Regions from separate parts of the Sinorhizobium sp. M4_45 genome, predicted to be linked through region 1. Evidence: predicted binding sites of a transcription regulator. Region 1 holds the regulator's gene; each other region holds the start of a gene.
What was found. Region 1 encodes PhoB, which activates phosphate uptake and scavenging genes when phosphate is short. Its sites were predicted from a motif close to TGTCATNNANCTGTCAT; they were not measured.
Positions count from the first base shown of each region.

Region 2: a site for PhoB is predicted at 3,450-3,466, ahead of CN933_RS02020 (BtaA family protein). Genes of this name have one in related genera too.
Region 3: a site for PhoB is predicted at 5,904-5,920, ahead of CN933_RS04285 (UDP-2,3-diacylglucosamine diphosphatase). Genes of this name have one in related genera too.

Region 1 covers NZ_NWVE01000002.1:38,320-46,083, forward strand. The annotation lists gene CN933_RS05790 (substrate-binding domain-containing protein) at 1-526, shown strand, start outside; gene pstC (phosphate ABC transporter permease subunit PstC) at 617-2,101, shown strand; gene pstA (phosphate ABC transporter permease PstA) at 2,098-3,420, shown strand; gene pstB (phosphate ABC transporter ATP-binding protein PstB) at 3,434-4,249, shown strand; gene phoU (phosphate signaling complex protein PhoU) at 4,339-5,052, shown strand; gene phoB (phosphate regulon transcriptional regulator PhoB) at 5,164-5,847, shown strand; gene CN933_RS05820 (GcrA family cell cycle regulator) at 5,955-6,476, opposite strand; gene CN933_RS05825 (aspartate aminotransferase family protein) at 6,886-7,764, shown strand, end outside.
Region 2 covers NZ_NWVE01000001.1:419,731-427,494, reverse strand. The annotation lists gene CN933_RS02035 (LysE family translocator) at 88-723, shown strand; gene CN933_RS02030 (lytic transglycosylase domain-containing protein) at 857-1,861, shown strand; gene CN933_RS02025 (serine hydrolase domain-containing protein) at 1,899-3,260, opposite strand; gene CN933_RS02020 (BtaA family protein) at 3,513-4,763, shown strand; gene CN933_RS02015 (class I SAM-dependent methyltransferase) at 4,760-5,425, shown strand; gene CN933_RS02010 (glycoside hydrolase family 25 protein) at 5,587-6,372, shown strand; gene CN933_RS02005 (lytic murein transglycosylase) at 6,510-7,727, shown strand.
Region 3 covers NZ_NWVE01000001.1:848,452-856,215, reverse strand. The annotation lists gene CN933_RS04310 (MlaD family protein) at 1-473, opposite strand, end outside; gene CN933_RS04305 (ABC transporter ATP-binding protein) at 565-1,374, opposite strand; gene CN933_RS04300 (ABC transporter permease) at 1,386-2,525, opposite strand; gene dgcA (N-acetyl-D-Glu racemase DgcA) at 2,711-3,694, shown strand; gene CN933_RS04290 (MFS transporter) at 3,646-4,869, opposite strand; gene CN933_RS04285 (UDP-2,3-diacylglucosamine diphosphatase) at 5,007-5,852, opposite strand; gene CN933_RS04280 (NADP-dependent malic enzyme) at 6,098-7,764, shown strand, end outside.

The DNA of each region.
Region 1 (7,764 bases):
TCCGGGCGAAAAGCACGGCACGCGCGAAGTCTTCGAAGAGAAGATCCTTGCCGCCGGCTGCAAGGACACCGGCGCTCAGGACGTCATCAAGGCTGCCGTCAGCGACGAGAAGCAGCAGCACAGCAAGTGCATCGCGGTGCGCAAGGACGGCATGGCCGTCGATATCGACGGCGACTACACCGAGACGCTGGCCCGTATCGACTCCAACAAGAACGGCATCGGCGTCTTCGGTCTCTCGTTCTACGAAAACAATGCCGACAAGCTGAAGGTCGCGACCGTCAACGGCGTCATTCCTTCGACCGAGACGATCGCTTCCGGCGAGTATCCGGTTTCCCGCCCGCTGTTCTTCTACGTCAAGAAGGCGCATATCGGCGTGATCCCGGGCCTGAAGGAATATGTCGAGTTCTTCGTGGACGATCAGATGATCGGCCCCGACAGCCCGCTTGCCGAATACGGCCTCGTTGCCGCTCCGGACGCCGAGCGCGAGGAAATCCGCACGTCCTTCGAGGCAGGCAACCTGCTCTGATCATGACAGGCTCCGGCGCTGCGCAGCGCCGGAGCCGCATTCTTCCGAATTTGTCGGGGCTTACGACAAGCCTGTCGCGGAGACGTGCCGATGAGTACTTCGCTCCTTCTCCTGATCATCGCTTTGATCGGTTTCATTGCGTTTCTTGCCGGCCGCGCGCGCTCGTTCGCCCGGTCCGGAGGCAAGCTCGCCAGCCTGCATTCCCTGCCCGGATATCACGGCAGCTACGTCGCCATCTGGGCGATGCTGCCGGCTCTTCTTCTGCTTGCGGTATGGCTCGTCGCAGCTCCGATCTATGTCGATTACACCGTTCGCTCGTCTCTTCCGGAACCGGTCCAGAACCAGGGGGCAGCCACCGTTCAGCTCGCGCTCGGTCAGGTCAAGTCCGTGGCCGCGGGCTTCGAACGCCTGAATGCGGGCGAGATCGCTGCAATCGAGAATGGCTCGACCAACATGCGGGAAGCCCTGGCCGCCAAGGGCGTGGCGCTTGCCGGCGAAGGCGAGCCTTACATGATCCAGTCCGCCCAGCAGTTCAATGCGATGCGGCAATATAGTCGTTGGCTGATGAGCGCCGTCGTGCTGCTCGTTTCCGTTGCCGGCGGGCTCTACGCCATCCGCAATATCGACGTCCGTTTCCGTGCCCGCAATCGGGTGGAGCGCGTCATGCTCGGCTCGCTCATCTTCGCCTCTTCCATAGCCATTCTGACGACGGTCGGCATCGTCGCCTCGATGCTCTCGGAGGCGGGCCGCTTCTTCACCATGGTCTCGCCCTTCGAGTTCTTCTTCGGCACGGTCTGGGATCCGCGCTTCGCTGCGGCCGGAAGCGGCGGCGCCTCCGGCCAGTTCGGCCTGCTGCCGCTCCTTGCCGGCACCCTGTATATCGCCTTCGTGGCGATGCTTTTCGCGGTGCCGATCGGGCTTTTCGCCGCCATCTACATGGCCGAGTATGCGAGCCCGCGGCTGCGTTCCACAGCCAAGCCTCTTCTGGAGGTGCTCGCCGGCATCCCGACGATCGTCTACGGCTTCTTCGCGCTGGTCACCGTCGGGCCTTTCCTGCGCGACATCTCCGCGCAACTGAACGGTCTCGTCACCGGCAACTACCAGAACTTCATTCAGGCCCAGAGCGTCATCACCGCTGGCATCGTCATGGGCATCATGCTCATCCCGTTCGTTTCGTCGTTGTCCGACGACATCATCACCCAGGTGCCGCGGGCGCTGCGTGACGGTTCTCTCGGCCTCGGTGCGACGCGCTCGGAAACGGTGAAGAAGGTGATCCTGCCTGCCGCACTTCCCGGCATCGTCGGGGCGCTGCTTTTGACGGCCTCGCGCGCGGTGGGCGAGACGATGATCGTCGTGCTCGCTGCCGGCGTCGCGGCGCGCATGCAATTGAACCCCCTCGAGCCGATGACCACGGTGACGGTCAAGATCGTGAATCAGCTGACGGGCGACCTCGAGTTCACTTCGCCGCAGACGCTGGTCGCCTTTGCGCTCGGCATCACGCTCTTCGTCATCACGCTCGGCCTCAACATCTACGCGCTCTACATCGTGCGCAAATATCGGGAACAGTACGAATGACCGAATTTGCCTCCCCGACGGTAAGGGTCTCCACCCGACCTGCCGCAAGCCGACGCGATATCGGCATCAAGCGCCGCTATGCCGCGGAGCGCCGCTTCCGTGCCTTCGGAATCAGCGCCATCGCCATCGGTCTGTTCTTCCTCGCGGTTCTCCTCTGGAGCGTCGTTTCGAAGGGCTATACCGCCTTCCAGCAGACGACGATCACGTTGCCGATCGAGTTTTCCGAGAAGGTGATCGATCCGAAGAACGAACGGGCGACCGATCCGAAGCGGCTCTATACCGCCAACTATCCGCTGCTCGTGCGGGAGGCTCTGGTCAAGCAGCTCGGCCTCGATCCGTCGAAGCGGCCGCTGGTGAAGCAGGCGACCGATATGGTCTCCGCCAGCGCCCGGACGCAACTGCGTGACATCGTCGTCGCCGATCCGTCGGTGATCGGCAGGACGATTCCCGTCACGCTGCTTGCCGAGGCGAACATCGACTCCGCCTTCAAGGGCCAGATCGACCTGTCGGTCGACGAAGCCAAACGCAAGGTGAAGGATGCGCAGGTCGCATGGATGAACCAGCTTGCCGAGGCCGGCGTGCTCAAGAAGAGCTTCAACACCGGCATCTTCACCTTCGGCGCATCGAGCCGGCCTGAAGCGGCGGGTGTCGGCGTCGCCCTTCTCGGCTCGCTCTACATGATGCTGATCGTGCTCGTGCTGTCGCTGCCGATCGGCGTCGCCGCCTCCATCTATCTCGAGGAGTTCGCGCCGAAAAACCGGCTGACGGACCTGATCGAGGTGAACATCAACAACCTGGCGGCCGTACCTTCCATCGTCTACGGCCTCCTCGGGCTTGCCGTCTTCATCAACTTCGCGGGCATGCCGCGCTCGGCAGCACTCGTCGGCGCCTTCGTGCTGACGCTGATGACGCTACCGACCATCATCATCGCTACCCGGGCGGCCCTGAAGGCAGTGCCGCCGTCGATCCGCTCCGCCGCACTCGGCCTCGGCGCATCGAAGATGCAGACCATCTTCCATCACGTGCTGCCGCTTGCCATGCCCGGCATCCTGACCGGCACGATCATCGGGCTCGCCCATGCGCTGGGCGAAACGGCGCCGCTGCTTCTGATCGGCATGGTCGCCTTCGTGGTCGACTTTCCGGGGTCGCCGCTGGAGCCATCCACGGCGCTGCCGGTGCAGATCTACATGTGGGCGAACGAGGCAGAACGTGCCTTCGTCGAGCGTACGTCCGGAGCGATCATCATTCTCCTGATCTTTCTCATCTTCATGAATCTCGGCGCAATTCTCTTGCGGCGTCGCTTTGAGCGTCGCTGGTAGTGGGGTAAGGACTATGAACATCATGTCGGAAGCTGCAGTCGAAAAGGCTCTTGAGCAGAAAATGAATACGGTGCCTTACAAGATGATCGGCAACGATGTGTCGGTCTATTACGGCGAAAAGCGTGCGCTCTTCGACGTCAACCTCAATATCCGCGAGAACACGGTCACGGCGCTGATCGGTCCGTCCGGGTGCGGCAAATCGACGTTTCTGCGCACCTTGAACCGCATGAACGACACGATCGAGAACTGCCGCGTAACGGGCAAGATCACGCTCGACGAGGACGATATCTACGATCCGTCGATCGACGTGGTGGAATTGCGTGCCCGCGTCGGCATGGTGTTCCAGAAACCCAATCCGTTCCCGAAGTCGATCTACGACAATGTCTCCTACGGCCCGCGCATCCATGGCCTGGCACGCACCAAGACCGAACTCGACGAGATCGTGGAAACGAGCCTGCAGAGGGCCGGGCTGTGGAACGAGGTGAAGGATCGGCTGCAGGAGCCGGGCACCGGACTTTCCGGCGGCCAGCAGCAGCGCCTCTGCATCGCCCGCGCCGTTGCCGTCAGCCCGGAAGTCATTCTGATGGACGAGCCCTGCTCGGCGCTCGATCCGATCGCGACCGCGAAAGTCGAGGAACTCATCCACGAATTGCGGGCGAATTTCACGATCGTGATCGTCACCCACTCGATGCAGCAGGCGGCGCGCGTGTCGCAGCGCACGGCCATGTTCCATCTCGGCAATCTCGTAGAGGAGAACGATACCGATAAAATGTTCACCAACCCGGACGATCAGCGCACCCAGGACTACATCATGGGCCGCTTCGGCTGATGGCCGGAGAGGGGCGGCGCTTTTCCGTCCCTCCCGGTCAAGACCGAACGAGGCCCATTCAGAACAGCGCGTCCCCCGAGGAAACGAATATGTCTCACGCACACATCATGTCCGCCTTCGACGAAGAGTTGAAGTATCTCACGCGCCGCATCTCCGAGATGGGCGGTCTCGCCGAGCAGATGGTCGCGGACTCCGTCCGTGCGCTCGTCAATTCCGATCTCGCCCTGGCCCAGAAGGTGATCTCCGACGACATCATTCTGGACGATGCGGAACGGCAGATCGGCGAAAAGGCGATCGTCACCATTGCCAAACGCCAGCCCATGGCCTCGGATCTTCGGGAGATCATGGGTTCGATCCGCATCGCCGCGGACCTGGAGCGCGTGGGCGACCTCGGCAAGAACACCGCAAAGCGGGTGATTGCCGTTGCCGGTTCAGGCATACCGCGCAAGCTTGCGCGCGGCCTCGAACACCTGGCCGAGCTCGCGCTCGTTCAGTTGAAGGAAGTCCTGGACGTCTACGCGTCCCGTTCGCCGGAAAAGGCGAACAGCATTCGCGAACGCGATGAAGAGATCGATGCGATCTACACGTCCCTGTTCCGGGAACTGCTGACCTATATGATGGAAGATCCGCGCAACATCACGCCGTGCACGCATCTTCTTTTCTGCGCCAAGAACATCGAGCGTATCGGCGATCACGCGACCAATATCGCCGAAACGATCTACTATATGGCGACAGGCGCCCAGCCGCAGGGCGAACGGCCGAAGGACGACATGACGTCGACATTGGGTTCCGTGACGGACTGAGATCGCCCGGCAGCCGGTGCCTATGCAGAATTTGTTCCGGCCGCCTTGGCGCGGCCTACCACCGTGCGCGGCGGCATGACGGCTGTCGTGCGTAGGAAGGAGTCCTACTGAATGTTGCCGAAGATTGCCGTAGTCGAAGACGAGGAAGCCCTGAGCGTTCTCCTGCGCTACAATCTCGAGGCGGAAGGCTTCGAGGTCGATACGATCCTTCGCGGCGACGAGGCGGAGATCCGCCTGCAGGAGCGCCTGCCCGACCTTCTCATCCTCGATTGGATGCTGCCCGGGGTTTCCGGTATCGAGCTCTGCCGCAGGCTGCGCCAGCGGCCGGAAACGGAGCGCCTGCCGATCATCATGCTGACCGCGCGCGGCGAGGAAAGCGAGCGCGTGCGGGGCCTTGCCACCGGCGCCGACGATTACGTCGTCAAGCCCTTTTCGACGCCGGAACTGATGGCGAGGGTCAAGGCGATGCTCAGGCGCGCCAAGCCCGAGGTTCTGTCGACGCTCCTGCGCTGCGGCGATATCGAGCTCGACCGGGAGACGCACCGCGTCCACCGACGCAGTCGCGAAGTGCGCCTTGGCCCGACGGAGTTCCGGCTGCTGGAATTTCTAATGTCCTCACCGGGGCGCGTCTTCTCTCGTTCACAGCTCCTGGACGGTGTCTGGGGACACGACATCTATGTCGACGAACGGACCGTGGACGTTCATGTCGGGCGGCTGCGCAAGGCACTGAACTTTTCCAACATGCCGGACGTCATCCGGACGGTGCGCGGCGCTGGCTATTCGCTGGAGAGCTGAGGCCGAAGGTCGCTGGCGCCCGTGCCGGCTTGCGGCATGGCAAAGAAAAAGGGGCCTTTCCGGCCCCGATTTTCGTCGTGCATCCAGAGCGGGATGAGCAAGGCGCCTCAGCGCATGCGCCGGCGCTCGGCGGAGGGCTGGTAGGCCAGCCGGGCATGGAAGGTGCAATAGGGAGAGGCTTCCGGGGAGTCGTTGCCGCAGAAGTGGAACTCTTCCTTGAGCGGGTCGCCGATCGGCCACTTGCAGGTGCGTTCGGTAAGCTCCGTGAGCTCCAGCCGCCGCGACATCGGCAGGACGATGTTCCTGTCGATCTGCAGCTCCTGGTCCATTTCCAGGTCGACTGCGAGCTCTTCCTTGAGCGCGGTCGCACCGGCCGTGCGGGTCACGGTGCGGGTTACGGAACGCGCAGCATAGTTCGGCGCGCGCGGGGCAGACGTCGCCCGTTTGGGCCGGGCTGCAGCGGTCGTGCTTCCTCCGGCCTTGGCGCGCCCGGGCAGGCTCAGCCGATGAACCTTTCCGATGACCGCGTTGCGGCTGACGCCGCCCAACTGCGCCGCGATCTGGCTGGCGCTCAAGCCCTCCGACCACAGCTTCTTCAGTTTCTCGACCCGCTCGTCAGTCCAGTTCATCTCTGCACTCCCCGTTCTCGGCGTTGGGATGGCGGAATCCGTCACCGCTCTCCGGGAAAAACCCGAAGATTCAACGCGATAATACTTTTGGTGACTAGGTCCGCCGCATGCGTCTAGTAATTGAATGTTAACCTACCGGCAGGGTGACTCCGTGGCAAGAGTCGCCGGAATCGCGCCGAATCGATTTCGCGGTTTTCCCCAACTTGCTGTCGGAGCGTTGCATTTTTGCAAGTCCCAGAGTGTGATTTTTTCGCGCTTCGGAATCGGCATCCGCAAAGCGCCTGCAAACCTTGGTTTTGTTGACATCGCGGTGCGAAATGGGAATAGTGCCTGTCGCCGCCGCAAGGCGGCATTTTTGATTTTTATCGGGCCGAATGGTCCGTGCCGCCGGAATGAAGGAGAGCTCGACATGGCCGCAACCACGCCGCTTTACGACACCTATCTGCGCGCGCCGTTGCGTTTCGAGCGAGGTGAAGGCGTTTGGCTGATCGCCGAAGACGGCACGCGCTATCTCGATTTCGCTGCCGGTGTCGCCGTGAACTCGCTCGGCCATGCCCATCCTCATCTCGTCGAGGCGCTGAAGGCGCAGGCCGACAAGGTCTGGCATCTGTCCAATCTCTACGAGATTTCGGGGCAGGAAAGCCTTGCACGGAGGCTGACCCAGGTGACCTTCGCCGATCGGGTGTTCTTCACCAATTCGGGTGCGGAAGCGCTCGAATGTGCGATCAAAACGGCGCGGCGCTATCATTTCGCCAAGGGGCACGTGGAGAAGTTCCACGTCATCACCTTTGAAGGTGCTTTCCACGGCCGCACGCTCGCGACGATCGCCGCCGGCGGACAGCAGAAATACATCGAGGGCTTCGGGCCGAAGGCGCCGGGCTTCTATCAGGTCCCCTTCGGCGATATCGCGGCGGTCAAGAACGCGATCAATGAAGAAACCGCGGCGATCCTCGTCGAGCCGATCCAGGGCGAGGGCGGCATTCGGTCGGCATCGAAGGAATTCATGCAGGGGCTGCGCGAACTTTGCGACGAGTTCGGCCTGCTTCTGATCCTCGACGAGGTCCAGTCCGGTGTCGGCCGGACCGGCAAGCTCTTCGCCCATGAATGGGCTGGCATCAAACCGGATATCATGGCCGTAGCCAAGGGCATCGGCGGCGGCTTCCCGCTCGGCGCTTGCCTCGCGACGGAAGCGGCGGCCGCCGGCATGGTGGCGGGCACGCACGGTTCGACCTATGGCGGCAACCCGCTCGCAATGGCGGTCGGAAATGCCGTGCTCGACGTCGTTCTC
Region 2 (7,764 bases), on a different contig from region 1:
GGAGGCTTTCGGCTCGAGAGGAGTTGACGGCTGCGCGCCGGCATGGCTCCCTCCTCTTCAGCAGCCATTCAACCGCGGAGCCCCCTCATGTCCTTCGAACACTGGTTCGCCTTCGCCGCCGCATCTGCGGTGCTGCTTGCGATTCCCGGCCCCACGATCCTTCTCGTCATATCCTATGCGCTCGGCCACGGCCGCAAGATCGCGGGGGCGACCGTGGCTGGTGTGGCTCTTGGCGATTTCACCGCAATGACGGCGTCGATGCTCGGCCTCGGCGCTCTGCTTGCAACCTCGGCGGCGATTTTCACCGTGCTGAAGTGGGTCGGCGCCGCCTATCTCGTCTGGCTCGGCATCAAGCTCTGGAAGGCGCCGGTCGGCAACGACAGCGGGAGCACCCTTGAAACGAGTCCTGCAGAAAGGCCGCTGCGGATCTTCGTTCACACCTATGCGGTGACCGCACTCAACCCGAAGAGCATTCTCTTCTTCGTCGCCTTCCTGCCCCAGTTCCTCGATCTGTCGCGGCCGCTTTTCGCGCAGATGGCGATCTTCGAGACGACATTCCTGATACTCGCCACGATCAACGCGGCGCTTTATGCCTGGCTTGCTGCCGCGGCCGGAAGCACCATCCGCAAGCCGAATGTCCGGCGCATCGTCAATCGCCTCGGTGGTTCGCTGCTCATCGGCGCCGGCCTGCTGACGGCGGGCCTGAAGCGCGCCACGACCTGACATGAGCAGTCTCTGAAATGCTCTCACGCGCTTGCCGCAACCGGCGGCATAGGTTAATGGAGATTCAAGCGCGGCGGGGTGGCAACCGCTGATTTGCAGGGGCTACGGGGCCCAGAAGCACGAAAGTGACAGCATGGCGAAATTCCGTATTCCCCTTTCGAAGCGGGCACTTGCCGCCGTGTCCCTTGTTTCCGTCGCTGTTGCTTCCGGGTGTTCCACGGTCGAGCATACGTCGCTTGCGGAGTTAACGGCCGTGCAGACGGTCACGCCACTGCCGAAGCCGGGAACGGAGACGACGGCTTACGCACTGCCTGCGCCGATCGGCGCAACGGCGAGCACCTCGGCCGCATTGACCGCACAAACCTCGTCGGCGGTGCCGGCAAGCAGCACAGGAACTGATTTCGCTGGCGAAACGAAGACGGGGCCCGCGACAGACACGACTCTCGCTTTCGCGGCTCCCCAGTCGGTTGCCGTGCCGGCGGCCAAACCCGCGCAGCCCTTTGAAGTAGCGATGGCGACACCCGCCTCGGCAGGCACCTCCCCGGCAGCCGCGCCGCCGGTCCCCGAGAAAGGCGCCGGACATCAGTCCGCCCCGCTTATCGGAGTTGCCGCCTCGTGGGAATCGGATTTCGACACCGGCGAGCCGGTCGGTCTGGAAACGCTTGTCGCCAAGCGCATGATCGTTCCGACGGAGCGCCCGAAGACGGGCGTGTTCGACACCGCAATCGGCGCGGTCGCAAGCGTCATCCCCGATTCGCTGAAGTCCGGAAAAGCACCGACCAGCTCGCGGCCGGAGCTTGACAGGCTGATCAAATATTATGCCGAACTGAACGGTCTGCCGCTCGAGCTGGTGCACCGGGTGGTCAGGCGCGAGAGCAACTACAACCCCCGCGCCTACAGCAAAGGCAATTTCGGGTTGATGCAGATCCGCTATAACACGGCCAAGGGTCTCGGCTATGAGGGCCCGGCCGAAGGGCTCTTCGACGCGGAAACCAACCTCAAATACGCGACCAAGTATCTGCGCGGAGCGTGGATGGTTGCCGACAACCAGCACGACGGCGCGGTAAGGCTCTATGCCAGCGGCTATTATTACCATGCCAAGCGCAAGGGCATGCTCGACGAGCTGAATATGAGGTAAGCCGCGACGAGCGGCTGGCCTGTCTGCCGGACATCGCTCAATCGAGCGCGTCGATTATCCTCGCATTCAGCTTCTGCACGTCGTAGCCGAGGCGCGACGGTGTCAGCCCCAGGCGGACGACCGCGAGGCGAAGCGAGGGGACGATCATGATCGCCTGCCCGTCATGTCCAAGCATCCAGAACGTATCGGGCGGGAAATTCGCCGTTCCGGCGCGGATACCGTTTTCCTGGAGCCAGACCTGGCCGGCCCCGTAATCGCCGCCGGAAGCCGCAGTCGGCGTGCGCATGAAGGATACGTAACCTTCCGGCAGGAGCCGCCTCCCCTTCCAGCTTCCGTCCTGAAGCAGAAACTCGGCGAAGCGCGCCCAGTCCGGCGCCGACGCATACATGTAGGAAGAGCCGACGAAGGTTCCGCTTGCATCCGTCTCCATCACAGCGCTCGTCATCCCGAGAGGAGCGAAGAGCGCCTCGCGCGGATAGGAAAGCGCTTCAGCCGGGTCGTCGAATGTCTCCATCCAGAGTCGGGACAGAAGATTGCTCGTGCCGCTCGAATAGGCGAATTTCGTGCCCGGAGGGGCCTCCAGAGGCTTCGAGGCGACGAAGCCGGCCATGTCGCTTTCCAGATAGAGCATGCGCGTCACGTCCGTGACGTCGCCGTAATCCTCGTTGAAATCGAGCCCGCTCTGCATCGCGAGAAGATCGGTCAGCTTGATGCGAGCCCGCTCGTCGCCGTTCCATTCGGTCACCAGATTGGTCTGGGTCAGATCCATCCGCCCTTCGGCAATGCGCCGGCCGATGATCGCCGCGGTCACGGACTTCGTCATAGACCAGCCGAGCAGGGGCGTGTTCCGGTCGAAGCCTGCCGCATAGGTTTCCGCGACCAGCCTGCCATCCCTGACGACCACGATTGCGCGCATGCCCGGGCCTGCCAGTGCCGGATCTTCGACGAGCATTTGAATGGCCGTGTCGATGTCCGGCTTGTCCCCGTCCGGCCAGTCGGCGCCGGGATCGTGGGCGAGAGGCGTCGTTGCCGACTCGGTCGCGCGCATCCCTGCAATGGCCTCGGCGCTGCCTCCGCTCACATTGGCGCAACCGTGGCCCGGACGGTAGACGGCGCGGCCTGGTGCGGCAAAGCCCAGGATACGCGCCGTCACGCTCTGCTCTTCCTGATCGACCGAAACGCGCACGAGCTTCAGCAGCGGGTGGCCAGGCGCCTGCACGTCCTGCGCCAGCACTTCCTGCGGATCGCGCCCCGCGAGGAACACGTTGGAGCAGACGATCTTGGCGGCATAGCCATCCCCCACCTTGAGGAGTTCAGGCGGAAACAGCGCCAGCCAACCGACGAGGCCCGCGAGCGCGGCCGCCACCGGTCCTCCAAGCGTCTTCAAAAGACCCTTCATTCTCGCCCTCCCGCTCTTCGCATAAGTGCTACTGCGCTTTCGCCCGCCTGACCAGTGTACATGACCATTGCGTCTTGTATCCGTCAGCAGAGGCGCAGCGAGCCTCCTTCGCCCCGCTTGCGGGGAAATGCTGTCGGCACGCGGATGAGGGGCAATACCCGAATCCCTGCGAGCCCCTGTGCGAAACCTCGTCATCAAAGTGTAGCCGAGTCACCTTAGAAGCAGCTCAGTTTCAACTGGACGATAGGCAAGATGACCGACTTCGCCCCGGATGCCGGCTTCGGCAAGAAGAATCCGAAACTGAAAAGCGCACTCCTGCAGCATAAAGCTCTCTCCCCCGCCGGTCTCTCCGAACGCCTGTTCGGTCTGCTCTTTTCCGGACTCGTCTATCCGCAGATCTGGGAGGACCCGATTGTCGACATGGAAGCGATGCAGATCCGCCCCGGACATCGGATCGTGACGATCGGTTCCGGCGGCTGCAACATGCTGACCTACCTCTCGGCCGCGCCTGCCCGAATAGACGTGGTCGATCTCAATCCCCATCACATCGCGCTCAACCGGCTGAAGCTTTCGGCCTTTCGCCACCTGCCGAGCCACAAGGACGTGGTGCGGTTCCTCGCCGTCGAGGGTACGCGCACGAATGGCCAGGCTTACGACGTGTTCCTCGCTCCCAAGCTCGATCCGGCAACCCGCGCCTATTGGAACGGCCGGGATCTCACCGGCCGCCGGCGCATCGGCGTCTTCCGGCGCAACATCTACCGTACCGGCCTGCTCGGCCGCTTCATTGCCGCGAGCCATGTTCTCGCACGGCTGCATGGCGTCAATCCTGAAGATTTCGCGAAGGCGCGCTCCATGCGCGAGCAGCGGCAGTTCTTCGAAGACAAGCTCGCTCCGCTCTTCGAGCGTCCGGTCATCCGGTGGATCACCAGCCGCAAGAGCTCCCTTTTCGGCCTCGGCATCCCGCCGCAGCAGTTCGACGAACTCGCGAGCCTGAGCAGGGAGAAATCCGTCGCCGCGGTGCTGCGCAATCGCCTGGAAAAGCTGACCTGTCATTTCCCCTTGCGCGATAACTACTTCGCCTGGCAGGCCTTTGCGCGGCGCTACCCGCGGCCGGACGAGGGCGAGTTGCCGCCTTATCTTCAGGCATCGCGATACGAAGCGATTCGCAACAATGCGGAGCGCGTCGAGATCCACCATGCGAGCTTCACCGAGCTTCTCGCCGGCAAGCCCGCCGCCTCCGTTGACCGCTACGTGCTCCTCGACGCACAGGACTGGATGACCGACCAGCAGCTGAACGACCTCTGGACGGAGATCACCCGCACCGCCGACGCCGGCGCGGCGGTGATCTTCCGCACGGCGGCGGAAGCGAGCATCCTGCCGGGGCGCCTCTCCACCACGCTCCTCGATCAGTGGCACTACGATGCCGAGACCTCGATGAGGCTCGGCGCCCAGGATCGGTCCGCGATCTATGGCGGCTTCCACATCTATCGGAAGAAAGCATGAGCGCCGTGCAGACTGCGAATGAAGGCCAGGCTCACCTCATGGACCGCATGTATCGCTATCAGCGGTACATCTATGATTTCACTCGCAAATACTATCTCTTCGGCCGGGACACGCTGATCCGTGAATTGAACCCGCCGCCGGGTGCATCCGTGCTGGAAGTCGGTTGCGGCACGGGCCGCAATCTCGCCGTGCTCGGGGAACTCTACCCCGGTGCGCGCCTCTTCGGCCTCGATATCTCGGCCGAGATGCTGGCGACCGCCAAAGCCAAGCTCCGGCGCAAAAATCGGCCGGACGCAGTGTTGCGGGTCGCCGACGCGACGAACTTCACTGCCGCCTCCTTCGATCAGGAAGGCTTCGACCGGATCGTCATCTCCTACGCGCTTTCCATGGTTCCCGAATGGGAAAAGGCGGTCGATGCCGCGATTGCCGCGCTCAAGCCGGGCGGTTCGCTGCATATCGTCGATTTCGGCCAGCAGGAGGGTTGGCCGGCCGGCTTCCGCCGCCTCCTCCAGGCCTGGCTCGGACGTTTCCACGTCACGCCGCGCGAATTGCTTTTCGACGCGATGCGCACAAGGGCCGAGAGAAACGGAGCGGCGCTCGAGGTCAGATCGCTCGGACGAGGCTATGCCTGGCTCGCCGTCTATCGTCGCGCGGCACCGTAGCGGACGATGGCGGAAAGCATTCGGCTGCAATTCACACTTGAGCTAACGCAATTTTTACGATGATATGGTGAAAAGGAGGTCACGCCTCCCTGGGGGACATCACCAATCATGGAAACCATCGCGTGAGGCAGGATCGTCGTTCGTCTCGAAACGGAACCCCCATGCGCCGGCTTCTCCTGGCATTGCTGCCCATCGCCTCCATTCTCTCTTCCTGTACCTCCACAGATTACGACCTCGTCAAGACGGCCTCCATTCAGCCGCGCTTCCACGATACCGATCCGCAGGATTTCGGCGGCAGCACGCCGCACCATCACAGCGTTCACGGAATCGACGTCTCCAAGTGGAACGGCGACATCGATTGGCGAAAGGTCAAGAATTCCGGCGTGTCCTTCGCGTTCATCAAGGCAACCGAAGGCAAGGACCGGCTGGACTCGCGCTTCCACGAATATTGGCAGCAGGCGCGCGCCGTCGGCCTCGCCTACGCGCCCTATCATTTCTATTATTTCTGCTCCACCGCCGACGCCCAGGCCGACTGGTTCATTGCCAACGTGCCGAAGAGCGCCGTCCACCTGCCGCCCGTCCTGGATGTCGAATGGAACGGCGAATCGAAGACCTGCCGCTACCGGCCGGCGCCGGACACCGTGCGGTCCGAAATGAAGCGGTTCATGGACCGGCTCGAGGCCCATTACGGCAAACGGCCGATCATCTACACGTCCGTCGATTTTCACCGCGACAATCTGGTCGGCGCCTTCAACGACTATCATTTCTGGGTGCGCTCGGTAGCCAAGCACCCTAAGGACATCTACGTCGAACGCCGCTGGGCCTTTTGGCAATATACCAGCACCGGCGTGATCCCCGGCATTCAGGGCAGCACGGACATCAACGCCTTCGCCGGTTCCGCCAGGAACTGGCAGAAGTGGGTCGCGACCGTCTCGCAGGCAAGATAGACCAGAGGACGGGGCGGCATGGTCCGCATTTTTCTTCATTCGGTCATAATGCTCTGAGAGAGCATCGATAGATTTCATTCTCGACAGACTTCGGGCCCGGCGGCATTCCGTGCGGCCGGCCACGGAAAGGAATTGTAATGACAGGCACAGCGCGCAAAGCCCTTCTCTCCCTCGGATTTCTTGCCATCGCCGGCACGCCGGCCCTGGCGCAAGCTCCGGCTCAGTCGGGAAACCCAGCCGCCGCGTGCGGCGGCGACCTCGGCTCCTTTCTGGAGGGCGTCAAGGCAGAAGCGGTCGCCAAGGGCATTCCCGCAGACGTCGCCGATCGGGCGCTCGCAGGCGCCGCGATCGACCAGAAGGTGCTCAGCCGCGACCGCACCCAGGGCGTGTTCAAGCGGACCTTCACCGAATTTTCGAAGCGAACCGTCAGCAAGTCGCGCCTCGACATCGGTGCGCAGAAAATGCGGGAATATGCCGACGTCTTTGACCGGGCCGAGCAGGAATTCGGCATACCGGCGCCCGTGATCACCGCGTTCTGGGCGATGGAAACCGACTTCGGCGCCGTGCAGGGCGATTTCAATACGCGCAACGCGCTGGTGACGCTGGCGCATGACTGCCGCCGGCCGGAAATGTTCCGGCCGCAGCTTCTCGCCGCAATCGAGATGGTACAGCACGGCGATCTCGATCCCGCGACGACAACCGGCGCATGGGCGGGCGAGATCGGCCAGGTACAGATGCTGCCTGAGGACATCATCGCCTATGGCGTCGACGGCGACGGCGACGGCCATGTCAATCTCAAGAAGAGTTCTCCGGATGCCATTCTGACGGCGGCGAAATTCATCCAGAGCCTGGGCTTCAAGCCTGGGGAGCCGTGGATTCAGGAGGTCCGCGTCCCGGAGCAACTGCCTTGGGAGAAGACGGGCCTGCAGTCCGGCATGACCGCCGGCGATTGGTTCGCACTCGGTGTCACGCCGCGTGACGGCAACACCTCCAACAGCGGGCTTGAAGCCTCGCTGGTTCTCCCTCAGGGCCGCAAAGGCGCCGCTTTCCTGACCTACCCGAACTTCAAGATCTATCTCGAGTGGAATCAGTCCTTCATCTACACGACCTCCGCCGCCTATTTCGCGACCCGGCTTGCCGGTGCGCCTCCCTATCAGCAGGGCAATCCGGAACCGGGGCTCGGCGACGCCGAGATGAAAGCCCTGCAGACCAGATTGCAGGCGCTTGGTCATGACGTCGGCAAGATCGACGGCATTCTCGGCTCGGGCACGCGGGCCGCACTGCAGAAGGAGCAGTTGAAGCTCGGCCTTCCCGCCGACGGCTGGGCAACACCGGGCCTGCTGGAGGCGCTTTAACCTTTGGCAGGACGCAAGAAGCGGGTGGCGACACCCG
Region 3 (7,764 bases), on a different contig from region 1:
TTCGCGCGGTCGAGGATCTGGTCCGCGGTCGCCAACAGGCTGGTGACGCTCGACTGATCGGCAAGGATATGCGCCTGAGTGCCGTTTTCCAGCGCGGTCTTGAGGATATTCTCGTCCCCCTTGCGACCGCCGCTGAGCTCGATATAGGCCGCTCCCGTCAGCCCCTGCACCTCGAGCGTCGCCGTTGTGGATTTCATGACCGGCGCATCGGCCGAGACTTCGGTGATCGCAATCGAATAGCGAGGATCATTGGCATCGATCGCAAGATTGCGCACGCTGCCGACGTTGATGCCGTTGAAGCGCACCGGTGAGCCCACCGACAGACCATTGGCCGACCCGGGAATGTTGACGACGAGTTCGACCATCTGGCCGGTTCGCCCATATTGCGACATCCAATAGACGAAGCCGAAGGCCGCGGCGATGACCAGGACGGTGAAGAAGCCGACAATGGCATAATTCGCTTTAGTTTCCATCGGCATTACCTACCTTTGCGGTCCTTGCCGCCTGTTCATGTCATTCTGCGAGCAGGCTCGCCGTAGCTCCCCCGCCTCCCGCATTCTCGTCTCAATCCTGCTCGCGCACGATCGCCCTTGCGCGCTTGCCCCGGAAATACGACTTCACCCAGGGCTCGTCACAGGCGAGCATATCCTCGATGGTGCCTTCGACGAGAACGCGCTTGTTGCCGAGCACCGCGATCCGGTCACAGACCGAAAACAGGCTGTCCAGATCGTGCGTCACCATATACACGGTCAATCCAAGCGTGTCCCGCAGCTTGGCGATCAACTCGTCGAACTCCGCGGCACCGATCGGATCGAGTCCGGATGTCGGCTCATCGAGAAAGACGAGATCGGGATCGAGCGCAAGCGCGCGCGCAAGCGCCGCGCGCTTGATCATGCCGCCGGAAAGCTCCGAGGGGTATTTTTCCGCGGCCTCCGGTGCGAGGCCGACCAGTTCGATTTTCAGGCGGGCGAGTTCGTCCATCAGGTCCTGCGGCAGATCCAGATATTCGCGCATCGGCACCTGGATGTTCTCACGCACCGTCAGAGCCGAGAAAAGCGCGCCGTGCTGGAACAGCACGCCGAGGCGCATGTCGAGTGCGATGCGCTCGGCCTCGCCCATTTTGTCGTAGTCGGCGCCTAGAATTTCGATCGTGCCGGAACGCTTGGGCAGAAGCCGAAGGACCGTGCGCATCAGTACGGACTTCCCGGTACCAGAGGCGCCGACGAAGCCGAGGATTTCACCACGCAGCACTTCGAGATTGAGATTGTCGAGAACCACATGGTCCCCGAAGCCGACGGTCAGATCGCGCACGGAGAGAACCGCCTCTCGCTTGTCCCTCGCATCCGCTTGCTTTTCGATGACCGCTTGAACCATGTTCGCCTACCTCAGAAATCGATTGCCGCGTAGAACATGGCGAACAATCCGTCGATCAGAATCACGACGAATATGGATTTGACGACGGAGGAGGTCACACGCCGCCCGAGCGACTCGGCGCTGCCGCCGACCTTCAGTCCCTCGACCGCGGCAACGACGCCGATGATCAGGGCCATGAAGGGGGCCTTGATCATACCGGCCGCGACCGAGGAGAAATCGACAGCTTCCTGCAGCCGCGCCAAAAAGGTCGGGATCGTGATGTCGGAATAGGCCCATGCCACCATGGCGGCGCCGGCAAGGGCGGCGAAGTTCGCAATGATCGTCAGGAGCGGCAAGACAATCGTCAGCGCCACGAGACGTGGAAAGACGAGAACGCCGACGGGACTCAAGCCCATGACCTTGAGCGCGTCGACCTCTTCGCGCATCTTCATGGAGCCGATCTCGGCGGTAATCGCGCTGCCCGACCGACCGGCGATCATGATCGCGGTCAGCAACACGCCGATCTCGCGCAATTGCAGGATGCCGACGAGATCGACGACGAAAATTTCCGCTCCGAAAGAACGGAGCTGGAACGCTCCCTGTTGCGCGATGATGGCGCCGATCAGGAAAGACATCAGGGTGATAATGGGCGTCGCCATGACGCCCATGCGGTCGATCTGATGGACGATCGCAGCAGGCGAAACGCCCGCGTGACGCCCGAGCTTCATCTGCGCGCCGCGTACCGCAGACCCCAGGATGTACATGGCCGCTACCGTGTCGGTCCAGATGGAGACCGTCAGCTCACCCACGGGCGTAAACAGCCGCTGAAAAAGCGGCATTCTGGTACCACTCTCTTCCGGGCTGCGCAGTTGCTTCGGCAGTGCGCGGACCAGTTCGGCATAACGCTCGCCGCCCGTGAACCGGACGTCGTCGGCTGCCCCGTGCATGAAGCGGCGAATGATCCACGCACCGGCCGTGTCCATCGCGGTGATGCCGGAGAAGTCAAACTCGCTCTGCCCATCGGAGGGCTTTTCAAGCCGCTTCAGCTTGGCGGCCATCTCCTCCGCGGTCTCGTGCCGCCAGTCGCCGCTGAACACATAGCGCCGACCGTTTCCGGCGGCGCCCTCATCGACGACGACGTCGGCAGCGGTCTCTGTTTGGGCACGCGTCACGTGATATCGGTCTTTCAGTTCGTTCTCCGCATAGTCTCTTAAACCAGAATCGAATTGATGACAAAATCATGCGGGAATTCAAAGTCGTACAGTGCCCTTGGTGCGACAGAAATGACACAATGGGCCGGAAGCTTCGCGAAAGTCCGCCGCCCGCGGTCCGGAGCGGATGAAGTCAAGGGGTTTCTATGCCGATTTCTCTTACAGCCACCGTCGAACATTTCCCGATCGCCGGGGCTTTCACCATTTCGCGCGGCTCGAAAACCACGGCAAGCGTCGTCACCTGCCGCGTTACCGACGGCGAGCTATCGGGTTGGGGCGAGTGCGTTCCCTATGCCCGCTACGGCGAATCGGTCGAGTCGGTGCTGAGCGCCATCGAGACCGTACGACCGCTCATCGAAGAGGGTATGACACGCACCGACCTGCAGAAGGCGATGAAGGCCGGCGCCGCTCGAAACGCGGTCGACTGCGCCCTGTGGGATCTCGAGGCAAAGCGCAGTGGAAGCTCCGCTGCCGCGCTCGCCGGAATAGCCGGGCCGACGCCTTTGACCACCGCCTACACCTTGTCGCTCGGCGAACCGGATGAGATGAGGGCCCAGGCCGCGAAACACGCCCATCGCGCGCTTCTCAAGGTGAAAGTCGGAACGGCAGACGACACGGCGCGCATTCGCGCCGTCAGGAGCGGCGCGCCGGCGAGCCGCATCATTCTCGACGCCAATGAGGGATGGACGGCAGCCAACCTTACCGCCCATTTCACCGCCTGCGCCGAGAACGGCATCAGCCTCATCGAACAGCCGCTGCCGGCCGGCCGCGACGAGATACTCGCCTCCCTGCCCCGCCCCGTACCCGTCTGCGCCGACGAAAGCGTGCATGCCACGGAGGACCTCGAAAGGCTCGTCGGCCGCTACGATGCGGTCAACATCAAGCTCGACAAGACCGGAGGGCTGACCGAGGCCCTGCGCATGCGCGCTGCAGCCGAAGCCTTCGGTCTGAAGATCATGGTCGGCTGCATGGTCGGCAGTTCGCTCGCCATGGCGCCGGCGGTGCTTGTCGCGCAGGGCGCGGATTTCGTGGATCTCGACGGACCGCTGCTGCTTTCGAAAGACCGCACGCCGGGCCTTCGCTACGAGGCCTCGCTCGTCTTTCCGCCGGAAGCCAGCCTCTGGGGCTGAAGATACCAGCCGAGGAAAGTGAAAAGGCAGCCGGAAAGCGCGACCACCGACATGGAGTAGAAGCCGTCGACGCCGAACCAGGCGTAGAAATAGCCCGACAGAAAGGTGAAGATCGCCGTGAAGATGCCGGTGTAGAAAAAGTAAAGCCCCTGCGCCGACGCCTCCTGCTCCTCCGCGACACGCTCGACCAGCTTGTGCTGCATGCCCGTATGCATGATGGCATAGGTGAAGGCGTGGAAGCACTGCAGAACGAAATAGCCCGAGAAGCCGAGATCCATCGGGAAAATCAGCCAGCGCACGACCGCGAGCACGCAGCCGGAGAAGATCATCGTCCAGACGCTGAACCGGCGGACGATCGCCCTGGCAAGGAAGAACATCAGCACTTCCGCTGCGACGCCGGCACTCCAGAGAATGCCGATCTGCGTGCCGCTGTAGCCGATATGCTGCCAGTAGATGGCAGAGAAGGCGAAGAGCATCGCATGGCTGCTGTTGACCAGCGTCACGCCGACCAAAAGCAGTTGAAGGTCCGCCTGGCGGAGCGATTGCGGCGGCGGCTCGGTGATTGCGGTAATCGGTGATGGCCTGCGCGGACGGCCGACACGCGGCGCGGCCACCGCCAACAGTATGGTGAGCGCGAAGCCTGCCGCCATTGCGGGCAGGACCATCTGCCCGCCGACGACTCCGATCAGCCAGCCACCCAGCATCGTCGCCCCGATAAAGGCGACCGATCCCCAGACACGCATCTGCGCATAGTCGAAGCCCCAGCGCCGCACGCCCGAAAGCGCGATCGCCTCAACGATCGGCACATAGGGCGAATAAACCGCCGATTGCAGCGTGTAGATGACGAGCACCGGCCAGAAGCTCTGCGCGTAGAAAAGAACGATTGCCCCGGCGAAGGACAGGATGCCCGACCAGATCAGGACGATCGCCCGCTCGCCGATGCGGTCTGCGAGAACGCCCGCCAGTGGTGCGGTGATGACCCGGACGAACATCGGAACTGCAAGCACTATGCCGATTTCGAAGTCGCTGAGCGACAGGCTGCTCAGCCAGACCGGAAAGTACGGCATCGCGAAACCGTTGACGATCAGCGGCGCTGAGAAGAGAAGCGCGATGCGGAGTGCGAAATGGCGCGGCGGGGGCCCCGCGACGAATGCGGGAGCAGATGACGGAATCATGGAGGGACCTGATGGCTGTGGGCCACCAGTAACACAACCGCGCGCGTGTTTGCCATCGGCTCGTCGTCACCGCGGACGCTTGTCCACCGGAACGATAGTCAGACCCTTCCGCGACTTTCCCGCGCCCCGCAGATCGCTCAGGCGGCCTGCGGTGCGAGCCGCCTGACGGGCATCGCCTCGGCCTCGCCGGCTCGCTGTCCAGCGGCGCTGTCGCCGCGCATCTGGTGCCAGGTGATGAGCTCCATCGTGCCGTCGTGATGCTCGGCGATCGCCGTGCAGCTCTCCACCCAGTCGCCCGTGTTGATGTACCTGATGCCGTCGATGTCTTCGATGACCGCATGATGGATGTGGCCGCAGATCACCCCTTGCGCGTCGTGACGACGGGCTTCCTCGGTCACGACTTTCTGGAACTCGCCGATGAAGTTCACCGCATGTTTGACCTGCAGCTTGGCCCAGGAGGAAAACGACCAGTAAGGCATGTCGAGACGACGACGTATTGCCGCAAGGCCGATATTGATGGCGATTGCCATGTCGTAGGCCCAGTCGCCGAGATAGGCGAGAACGCGTGCGTTGCGCACGACCACGTCGAACTCGTCCCCGTGCAGCACGAGATAGGTCCGCCCGTCCGCGCCCTTGTGGAGATAGCGTTGCGCCACTTCGATACCGCCGAAATGAACGCCCGGAAACTCCCGGAGGAATTCGTCGTGATTACCGGGGATGTAGATGATGCGCGTGCCTTTTCGTGCCTTGCGCAGAAGCTTCTGGACCACGTCGTTGCACGATTGCGGCCAGTACCAGCTGCGTTTGAGACGCCAGCCGTCCACGATATCCCCGACCAGAATGATCGTCTCCGCCTCGTGGTGCCGCAGGAAATCCAGAAGAAAGTCCGTCTTGGCCGCTTTCGAGCCCAGATGAACATCGGAAATGAAAAGCGTCCGCAGTTTCAGAACGGAATTCTGTTGGTATGCCGATGCCGCCGCCATGCCAGCCTCATCCTAGTTTAGCCGTTTCACGACCGTCAAAATCAGACTCGTGTTTCAGGAAGATGACATGGGACACGGAGCAGGCAGCAAGCGCCGCGTAGCCATGGCTGGAAAGAACCGCGTCGAAACTGTACCTGCCGGGCGATTCATGCCAAAAGGCACGACATCGATCAGCACCGGACGTGAACGCGATTTCCTGAACCGCGCTCTCGGGTCCCACGCAAGAATTCAAGGAATGCAAAGGCATGAACACGGGCGATAAAGCGAAATCCCAGGCCGTTCCCGCCAGCGGAGACATCGATCAGCAGGCACTCTTCTTCCATCGCTATCCTCGCCCCGGCAAGCTCGAGATTCAGCCGACCAAGCCACTCGGGAATCAGCGCGACCTGGCGCTCGCCTATTCGCCGGGGGTCGCCGCACCTTGCCTCGCCATCAAGGACAATCCCGAGACCGCCGCCGATTTCACCGCCCGCGCCAATCTCGTCGCCGTGGTATCCAACGGCACAGCCGTTCTCGGTCTTGGCAATATCGGTCCCCTCGCCTCCAAACCCGTGATGGAGGGGAAGGCCGTTCTCTTCAAGAAATTCGCGGGGATCGACGTCTTCGACATCGAGATCGACGCACCGACGGTCGATCGGATGGTCGACGTCATCTCGGCGCTGGAGCCGACCTTCGGCGGCATCAATCTCGAGGACATCAAAGCTCCCGAATGTTTCGAGGTGGAGCGGCGTCTGCGCGAGAAAATGGAAATACCGGTCTTCCACGACGACCAGCACGGGACCGCGATCATCGTCGCTGCCGCCGTCCTGAACGGCCTGGAACTTGCCGGCAAGGACATTGCCGAGGCCAAGATCGTGGCCTCCGGTGCCGGAGCGGCGGCGCTTGCCTGCCTCAACCTCCTCGTCACGCTGGGCGCCAAGCGCGAAAACATCTGGGTCCACGACATCGAAGGTCTCGTCTACAAGGGGCGCGAGGCCCTGATGGACGAGTGGAAAGCCGTCTACGCGCAGGAGAGCGACAATCGTGTGCTCGCCGACAGCATCGGCGGAGCCGACGTGTTTCTGGGGCTCTCGGCCGCCGGCGTTCTCAAGCCTGAACTGTTGGCCCGGATGGCCGAAAAGCCACTGATCATGGCGCTGGCCAATCCTACGCCGGAGATCATGCCCGAAGTGGCCCGCGCCGCGCGCCCCGATGCCATGATCTGCACCGGACGCTCGGATTTTCCGAACCAGGTCAACAATGTCCTCTGTTTCCCGCATATTTTCCGTGGCGCGCTCGATTGCGGCGCACGCACCATCAACGAAGAGATGAAGATGGCGGCCGTGCGCGCGATAGCAGGCCTTGCCCGCGAGGAGCCGTCGGATGTCGCCGCGCGCGCCTATTCCGGCGAAACGCCCGTCTTCGGCCCCGATTACCTGATCCCTTCGCCTTTCGATCAGCGGCTGATCCTGCGGATTGCACCGGCCGTTGCAAAGGCTGCGGCCGAAAGCGGCGTCGCTACGCGTCCGATCCAGGACTTCGACGCCTATCTCGACAAGCTCAACCGTTTCGTCTTCCGCTCCGGCTTCATCATGAAACCGGTCTTTGCTGCAGCGAAGAATGCGACGAAGAACCGCGTCATCTTCGCCGAGGGCGAAGATGAGCGGGTGCTGCGCGCCGCCCAGGTTCTGCTGGAGGAAGGCACAGCCAAGCCGATCCTGATCGGCCGCCCGCAAATCATCGAGACCCGACTGCGGCGCTACGGCCTCAGAATCCGCCCCGACGTCGATTTCGAGGTCGTCAATCCCGAAGGCGACCCGCGCTACCGCGACTATGTCGATGATTATTTCGCCCTCGTCGGGCGGCTCGGCGTCATTCCCGAGGCGGCCCGCACGATCGTGCGCACGAATACGACGGTCATCGGCGCGCTCGC